Regions from separate parts of the Citricoccus sp. NR2 genome, predicted to be linked through region 1. Evidence: riboswitches for the same ligand, from Rfam matches in the RefSeq annotation. Region 1 holds a riboswitch; the other holds the start of a gene.
The links. A riboswitch is a leader RNA that binds a small molecule or an ion and turns the genes downstream of it on or off. The one in region 1 is predicted to bind glycine.

Region 1 (3,879 bases):
GGCGGGCAGGGTCTCCGGCTGCGCATAGAACGCGGACGGCAGGGCGTCAGGGCCATCGGTGTCGAGCATCTGAGGTGCTGGCTGGGCCGGTGCTGCGGCGTCCGGCTGAGGAGCCGTGGCATCCTGGGGCGCCTCTGTGTCGGAGACAACCTCATCCGCTTGTGCGGTGGGCAGCGCGGTGGCGATCAGCGCGAAGGCTGCCGCCGTTCCGGCCAGTGTGCGCCAGCGGGCGCGTCTGTTCGTGCGGGCAGAGTGCTGGATGTGTGGGGGCATCAGGGAACCTCTTCTCCGGCGTAGATGTGACGCAGCTCACGACACAATGTCCCCGACGCTACCGACAAGTCACGTTCGCGTCTACCTGCGTCGTTCGGTATCGGGTATCTGGATCTGGCGTCGCGGACACCGGAGCGGTCTACATTGAGGGCTCCTCTGGATAGACTGACAAGGAATCGTCGACGATCTGATCAAGGAGACCTCCATGCCTATCGCTTCCCCGGACAAGTACGCAGAGATGATCGATTCCGCCAAGAACGGCGGTTATGCGTATCCGGCGGTGAATGTCACCAGCTCCCAGACCCTCAACGCGGCGATCCGTGGTTTCGCCGAGGCCGGTTCGGACGGCATCATCCAGGCCTCCACCGGTGGCGCGCAGTACTTCTCCGGTTCGTCTGTGAAGGACATGGTCATCGGCTCACTGGCCATGGTGGCCTTCGCCCGCGAAGTGGCCAAGAGTTACGACGTCAACATTGCCCTGCACACCGACCACTGCCCCAAGGATAAGCTCGACGGCTTCGTCATGCCGTTGCTTGAGGCCTCCGCGGCCGAGGTCAAGGCTGGCCGCGACCCGTTCTTCAACTCGCACATGTGGGATGGTTCGGCCGAGACGCTGGAAGAGAACCTGCGCATCGGCCAGGATCTGCTGGCCCGCACCCGTGACAACCACCAGATTCTCGAAGTCGAGATCGGCGTGGTCGGCGGCGAAGAAGACGGAGTGGCCAACGAAATCAACGACAAGCTCTACACCTCGGTGGCGGACGGCATGGCCACGGTGGAGGCCCTCGGTTCCGGCGAAAACGGCCGCTACCTGACCGCGCTGACCTTCGGCAACGTGCACGGCGTCTACAAGCCCGGCAACGTGAAGCTGCGCCCGGAGATCCTCGACGAGATCCAGCGCGAGGTCGGTGCCAAGCTGGGCAAGGATCGCCCCTTCGACCTGGTCTTCCACGGCGGCTCCGGCTCCACCGAGCAGGAAATCGCCGACGCCGTCTCCTACGGTGTGATCAAGATGAACATCGACACCGATACCCAGTACGCCTTCACCCGTCCGGTGGTGGCGCACATGTTTACCCACTACGACGGTGTGCTGAAGGTCGACGGCGAAGTCGGCAACAAGAAACTCTACGATCCGCGCACCTGGGGTGCCAAGGCCGAAGAGTCTATGGCTGCACGCATCGTCGAGGCGTGCCAGAACCTGGGCTCGGCCGGCAAGAGCATCAAGTAAGTAGGTGGATCGACGATGGGCATGATTCCTTGGTTTGCCTGGATCGCCATTGTGGCGATCATCGTCTGGGGTATCACGATGGTGGTCGGAACGCTGACCGGCCGTGATCTACCGGGAAGCGGTTCCTCCGAAGAGCTGGAGAAGCTGAAGAAGCGCGTCAAGAAACTGGAATCCCAGGTCGGTTCCGGAGCGATCGAGGCTGGTGCTGGTGGGGACGATAACGTCCGTGCCGAGCTGGAGGCCCGGCTCGAACGTCTCGAGATCCGTGCGCAGAAGCGCGACGACCAGGCGCAGAAGCATGACGACTGGCTGCGCCGTGCCGAGGAGCTCTCTGCCGAGACCAAGAAACAGGATCCTGACGTCCGCTGAACATTGCGCTGAAATAATAGATTCTCGAGGTCGGGGGCTCGTCACGGGCTCTCGACCTCGCTGTTTATCTTGGATTTTGCGCCAACGAGGGTATCCGCTGGTGTGGTACGGATTATCAGCGGAAAAATAATTGTGTGACGCACGCCATAATTCGGTGTATGCTGATCATCAATCCGCCACATCGCTGCTGGAGAGATCCCTGCTGTTGAGCAGGGGCGCCGAAGGAGCAATTGCCCGAAAAACTCTCAGGCACCCGGACAGTAGCGACCGTGCGGACTCTGGAGAGCAGGCGCGTTGAACGCGTCTCACCGACGGGGCAAGCGGCCCATCCTCAGCCGCCAATCTCTCAGGTTAGCAACAGAGGGGCTCGCAACGTTCTTGTTCATATTCTCCGAACACGGAAGAGCCTCCCATGACCCTTGCCACGAACGCCGATTCGACGAATGTGCTGGCGCTGGCCAATACGCCCTTGCTGTGGGTGCTGGCCTTCGGCGTCTTCGCCGTGATCATCGTCCAGACCCTGATCTACGTGCGCGCCGCACGCAAAGTCGCCCCCGAGGTCGGGATGTCCTCGGCCGATCTGCGCACCTCCTTCCGCACCGGCGCGATCACCTCGATCGGCCCCTCCCTGGCAGTAGCGCTGGTCGCGGTCGCCCTGCTGGCCATCTTCGGCACCCCGGCCACCCTGATGCGCATCGGCCTCATCGGCTCCGTCTCCTTTGAGACCGGTGCCGCCGCCATTGCGGCCGGCACCATGGGCGCGGAGCTCGGCGGGCCGACCTACACCCAGGAAGTGTTCGCCGTCGCGTTCACTGCCATGAGCCTCGGCGGGGCCATGTGGATTCTGAGCACCCTGATCCTCACCCCGATCCTCAAGCGCGGCGACAGCAAGATGCGCCAGGTCAGCCCGCTGGTGATGACCATTATCCCGGGAGCGGCGCTGCTGGGCGCCTTCTTCAGCCTCGGATTCGCGGAGCTGCCCAAGTCGGGCACGCACGTGATCGCCTTCATCACCTCTGCTCTGGTGGTGGGTATCTGCCTGTTCCTCTCTGCCCGCCTGCATCGGCGCTGGATCCGCGAATGGTCCCTCGGCTTCGCCATCATCGCCGGTTTGGCCATGGCCTACACCAGCACCCAGCTCCAGTGGTTCCCCGCGGCCTGAGCCCGCCGGCTCCCTGAACTTCTCAAGGATGATTCCCCATGACACTCTCCGCTGAACAGTCCAGCCCCGCGCTGGCCACCTTCGATCGCACCACCGCCCGCTGGGGCCGGATCACGATGATCATCGGGCTGATGGTCTCGCTGTCGGCTCCGCTGTACCTGGTGTTCTTCGCCGGACTCGATCTCAACACCACCCGCATTCTCACCGCGTTCCTCGCGGTGGCCGCGGTGTTCGGTGTGCTGTGGATCGTGGAGCCGCTGACCTACTTTCCGATCCTGGGCCAGTCCGCCATGTACCAGGTGTTCATGATCGGCAACATCTCCAACAAGCTGCTGCCCGCAGCGATGATGGCGCAGACCACCGTGGGCGCGAAAGCCGGCACTCGGCGAGGTGAGCTCGCCGCGCTGATGGCGATCAGCGGCGCCGTCGTCGTGCACTTGCTCTCGCTGTTGATTTTCGTGGGCATTCTGGGCACCTGGGTGGTCAGCATCATCCCGACCGACGTCATCGGCGTCATCCAGTCGTTCATCGTGCCGTCGGTGCTCGGCGGGGTGCTGATCCAGGCGATCGTTTCGCAGAAGGCGCCACGCACCACCGTGATCGCCTTTGCGCTGGCCACCGTGATGACCTTTGTGATTATCCCGATGTTCCCAGCGATGGCGTTCTATGGGACCTTTATCGTGGTCTTTGCCACCGCCGCGCTGGCCTGGTTCCTGCGGAACCGTTCCGCGGGGGCAGACACGGCCGCCGCTGAGAACGACAATGATGCTGACACCGATTCCCGCCATGCCGACCAGGAGGTTACCGAACGATGAGCCGTCTTCCCGACATTGATTCCGCACTGATT
Region 2 (3,879 bases), 770 kb from region 1:
CTCGGTCTAGTTCCAAGATGGCTAGGGCATCGTAGAGTTGAAAGCAACGAGCAAGAATGGCCAGCCATTCTTCAACGGAACCGGTCGCTGTACTTGCGACATCCGCTAATTCTCCGACGCGGTGTTGTTTCTTTTCTAGCTTCTCGGCTAAAGCATCGAGTTGGCGCAACGCATATCCCTGGACCGTTGCAACCGTCTCTGAAGCACCTTGGACCTTGGACCACATGACATCCGACACACGATTCGTGTGTTCGCGCTGCGTCATGACACTGTCCACGGTCGAGCCGACACCGATCAGTTGAGAAATCTGGGCGTCCTTCTGAGCCCGCAGAATATCGTCAACCTTCTCGTCGATGGTCTGTAGATAGTCGGTGATCTCGTCCATCGTTTGTTGCATGGCAAACTGCGCCATGATTCCTGCGGCCCCAGAAAGAATCGCCGGGTTGGTGAGGATAGGTCCTGCGGAACTGGGATTCACGTATTCGAGAATATTCGTGATCTTGCCCTTGTCTCCGGTCACGATGGCTCGACTGAGTCCGTCTGAGGAGCCTTTCATCGCAGTGCCGAGTTTCAGATTCTGTGAGGAATCTTTGGTGAGCTTGATCCACCGGCCAGAATTCGCAGCAGCCTCAGAACCAGCTTGTGCCACGCCGGAACCTGTCTTCAGGTAGGCGTTCGACGACGTCAGAATGCCTTCCATCTAGGCATTCGCTGGTACACCAGCTATCTGCGCTCAACGGTCACTCCGAACTGGATGCCTTGAGATCAGTAGACTGAGCCACGAAGTGGATGGCGATATTGCACATCCTGCCCGTTTTCGCCCTGTTCTGGAGGAACTCAGCCATGACTCCGTCTTCCGACGCCCCAACTGCCAACACACCGGCACTGTCCACGCTGCTGACGGTGGCGCGGGCCGCGGCGCGCGCCGGGGCCGACGTGCTCGCGTCGCGACCGCGTACGGTGCTGCCCCTGCAGCAATCTGACCTGGGCGCGGAGACCAAGTCGTCGGGCTCGGACTGGGTGACAGATTTCGACCGCCAGGCCGAAGAGAGCGTGCGCAGGGTTATTACCGGATACCGGCCGAACGACGAAATCTACGGCGAGGAATACGGCTCGACGCGTCCGGAGAATCCGACCGGTTATCGATGGTCGATCGACCCCCTGGACGGGACCACGAACTTCATTCGGGGAGTCCCGCACTATTGCACGTCCGTGGCCGTTGCTGGACCGGACGGGGACTGGCTGGCCGGCGCCGTCGTCGCTCCAGCCCTGGGACGGATCTGGTACGCCTCTCGGGGCAACGGCGCGTTCGGTATCGCCGAGACTCCAGGCGCCGATGAGATGGTGGGCATTGCCAGCCACCCGGCTGAGCCGCAGCTTTTGAGCGGGCCGATTCTGGGACGGTCCGGTCGACTGTTGGCCAGCGGATTCGGCTACGACGCGGAACGGCGCCGCTTCCAGATCGGGGTCCTCTCGGAGTTGCTGGCAGAATTCGGAGACTTGCGCCGGATCGGCTCGGCGGCGCTGGATTTGTGCATGGTGGCCGACGGCACCTTGGACGCTTATGCCGAGTACGGGACGCAGGAGTATGACTGGGCGGCCGGGGCACTCATTGCTGAAGAAGCCGGTGTGCCCGTACGCCGCCCTCAGTGGCCGGAATCGAGCGAGACTCCCGATTGGATGATCGCCGGGGACATTGGTCGTCCGTTGGCCGAGATGCCGCACGCACCCGGCCATCCGCACGCCTGAGAGACCACGCACCCGGATTTCGGGTACTCTGGAAGGGGTTGTCGAACCTCACATTCGACAACCGCGCCGCTGACGGATGGTGGGAGAGCTCCGCACCACACCAGGGGCGGGCACCGAAGGAGCAACCCCTCCCCGGGAAACTCTCAGGTCTCCGTACCGCCATCACGAGGCACCTCTGAAAAGCAGTTGCGTTCGGAAACGGACACGACTCACCGACGGTGCAAGCCGGTCCTGCGTAAACACGCGACCCGGTCAAACTCTCAGGTTATTCAACAGGGTGGGGAGGATCAGTGACTCGCTGAGACGGCGTGGCCTCGTCGTCGTACGCACCGTTGCAACCGATCCGACAGATCCCTGGAGAGTTTCGATCATGACTCAGACCGTGCCTTCGGCCCCGTTCACCGACCGCCATATCGGTCCCACACCCGATGACGCGACCATGATGTTGCAGACCCTCGGCTACGACAGCCTCGAGGCGCTCATCGACACCGCCATTCCGAAGTCCATCCGCCAGAGCACACCCCTGGACCTGCCGGCCGCGAATGAGACCGAGGTCCTCGGCGAGCTGCGCCGGATGGCCTCCCGCAACATCCAGCGCACCCAGATGATCGGGCAGGGCTTCTACGACACCGTCACGCCCGCCGTGATCCGTCGCAATGTGGTGGAAAACCCGGCGTGGTACACGGCGTACACTCCGTACCAGCCGGAAATCTCCCAGGGGCGCCTCGAAGCCCTGCTGAACTTCCAAACCATGGTGATGGACCTGACCGCCCTGCCCATCGCCAACGCCTCCCTGCTCGATGAAGCCTCCGCCGCTGCTGAAGCCGTGCTGATGATGCGCCGCGCCAACAAGCGCAAGGCCGATGGGCTGATCCTGGTGGACGCCAACACGTTCCCACAGAACCTCGCCGTCATCGAGACCCGCTCCCGGGCGGTGGAAGCCCAGACCCGCGTGGTCGATCTGTCTGTCGGGCTCAGCGACGAGCTGCTGACCGAGATCAACGACGTGGGACTGTGCGGCATCGTCGTCCAGCAGCCCGCCAATGACGGCTCCCTGGTGGACCACACCGCACTCTTCGCCCAGGTGAAGGGACTCGGCGGCATGATCACCGTGATCGCCGACCTGCTGGCCCTGACCCTGATTCAGGCACCGGGGGAGCAGGGCGCCGATATTGCGGTGGGCTCCACCCAGCGCTTCGGTGTGCCGCTGTTCTATGGTGGCCCGCACGCCGCCTACATGGCTGTGTCCAAGGGCCTGGAGCGCTCCATGCCCGGTCGCTTGGTGGGTGTCTCCACCGATGACGTGGGCCGTCCGGCTTATCGCCTGGCCCTGCAGACACGCGAGCAGCACATCCGCCGCGAGAAGGCCACCTCCAACATCTGCACCGCCCAGGCACTGCTGGCCATCTGCGCCGGACTCTACGCCGTGTACCACGGCCCCTCCGGCCTGAAGCGGATCGCACAGCACGCCCACCGACAGGTCAGCCGTCTGGCCGCCACGCTGACCACGGGCGGATACACGCTGGCCTCGCAGAGCTTCTTTGACACGATCGTCGTCGAGCTGAAGGATGAGACCTCCGCACAGCAGGTCTTCGACGACGCCGAAGCCGCCGGCATCAACGTGCGCCGCTTCGCCGCAGACCGCATCGGCATCTCCGCGGACGAAACCACCACCGAGGCGCACCTGTCCACGCTGGCCGACGTCTTCGGTGTGGAGCTGGCGGCAGGGGAGTCCGACGGCGAGTCTTCCGCGATTCCGGAGGCGTTGCGCCGCACCTCGGACTACCTCACCCACCCGATCTTTCACTCCATCACCTCCGAGACCCAGATGATGCGCTACCTGCGCACCCTCTCGGACCGTGACCTCGCCCTGGACCGCACCATGATCCCGCTGGGCTCATGCACCATGAAGCTGAACTCCGCCGTGGAGATGGAATCCATTACCTGGCCCGAGTTCGCGTCTATCCACCCCTACGTTCCGGCATCCCAGGCGCAGGGCTGGCGCGAGCTGATCGACGATCTGGAAGCCAAGCTGGTGGCGATCACCGGTTACGCCGGGATCTCGGTGCAGCCCAACGCCGGCTCCCAGGGCGAATACGCCGGTCTGCTGGCGATCCGCCGCTACCACGA

Region 2: it holds a riboswitch for glycine, as region 1 does, so the genes downstream of both, gcvP (aminomethyl-transferring glycine dehydrogenase) here and O1A05_RS02010 (DUF5058 family protein) in region 1, are expected to answer to the same signal.

The regions. Positions count from the first base shown of each region.
Region 1 is NZ_CP115154.1:431,062-434,940, reverse strand. It holds gene O1A05_RS02025 (alpha/beta fold hydrolase) at 1-273, opposite strand, end outside; gene fbaA (class II fructose-bisphosphate aldolase) at 479-1,501, shown strand; gene O1A05_RS02015 (hypothetical protein) at 1,517-1,870, shown strand; glycine riboswitch at 2,048-2,141, shown strand; gene O1A05_RS02010 (DUF5058 family protein) at 2,283-3,032, shown strand; gene O1A05_RS02005 (hypothetical protein) at 3,071-3,847, shown strand; gene O1A05_RS02000 (amidohydrolase) at 3,844-3,879, shown strand, end outside.
Region 2 is NZ_CP115154.1:2,979,107-2,982,985, reverse strand. It holds gene O1A05_RS14020 (hypothetical protein) at 1-700, opposite strand, end outside; gene O1A05_RS14015 (inositol monophosphatase family protein) at 844-1,749, shown strand; glycine riboswitch at 1,820-1,918, shown strand; gene gcvP (aminomethyl-transferring glycine dehydrogenase) at 2,120-3,879, shown strand, end outside.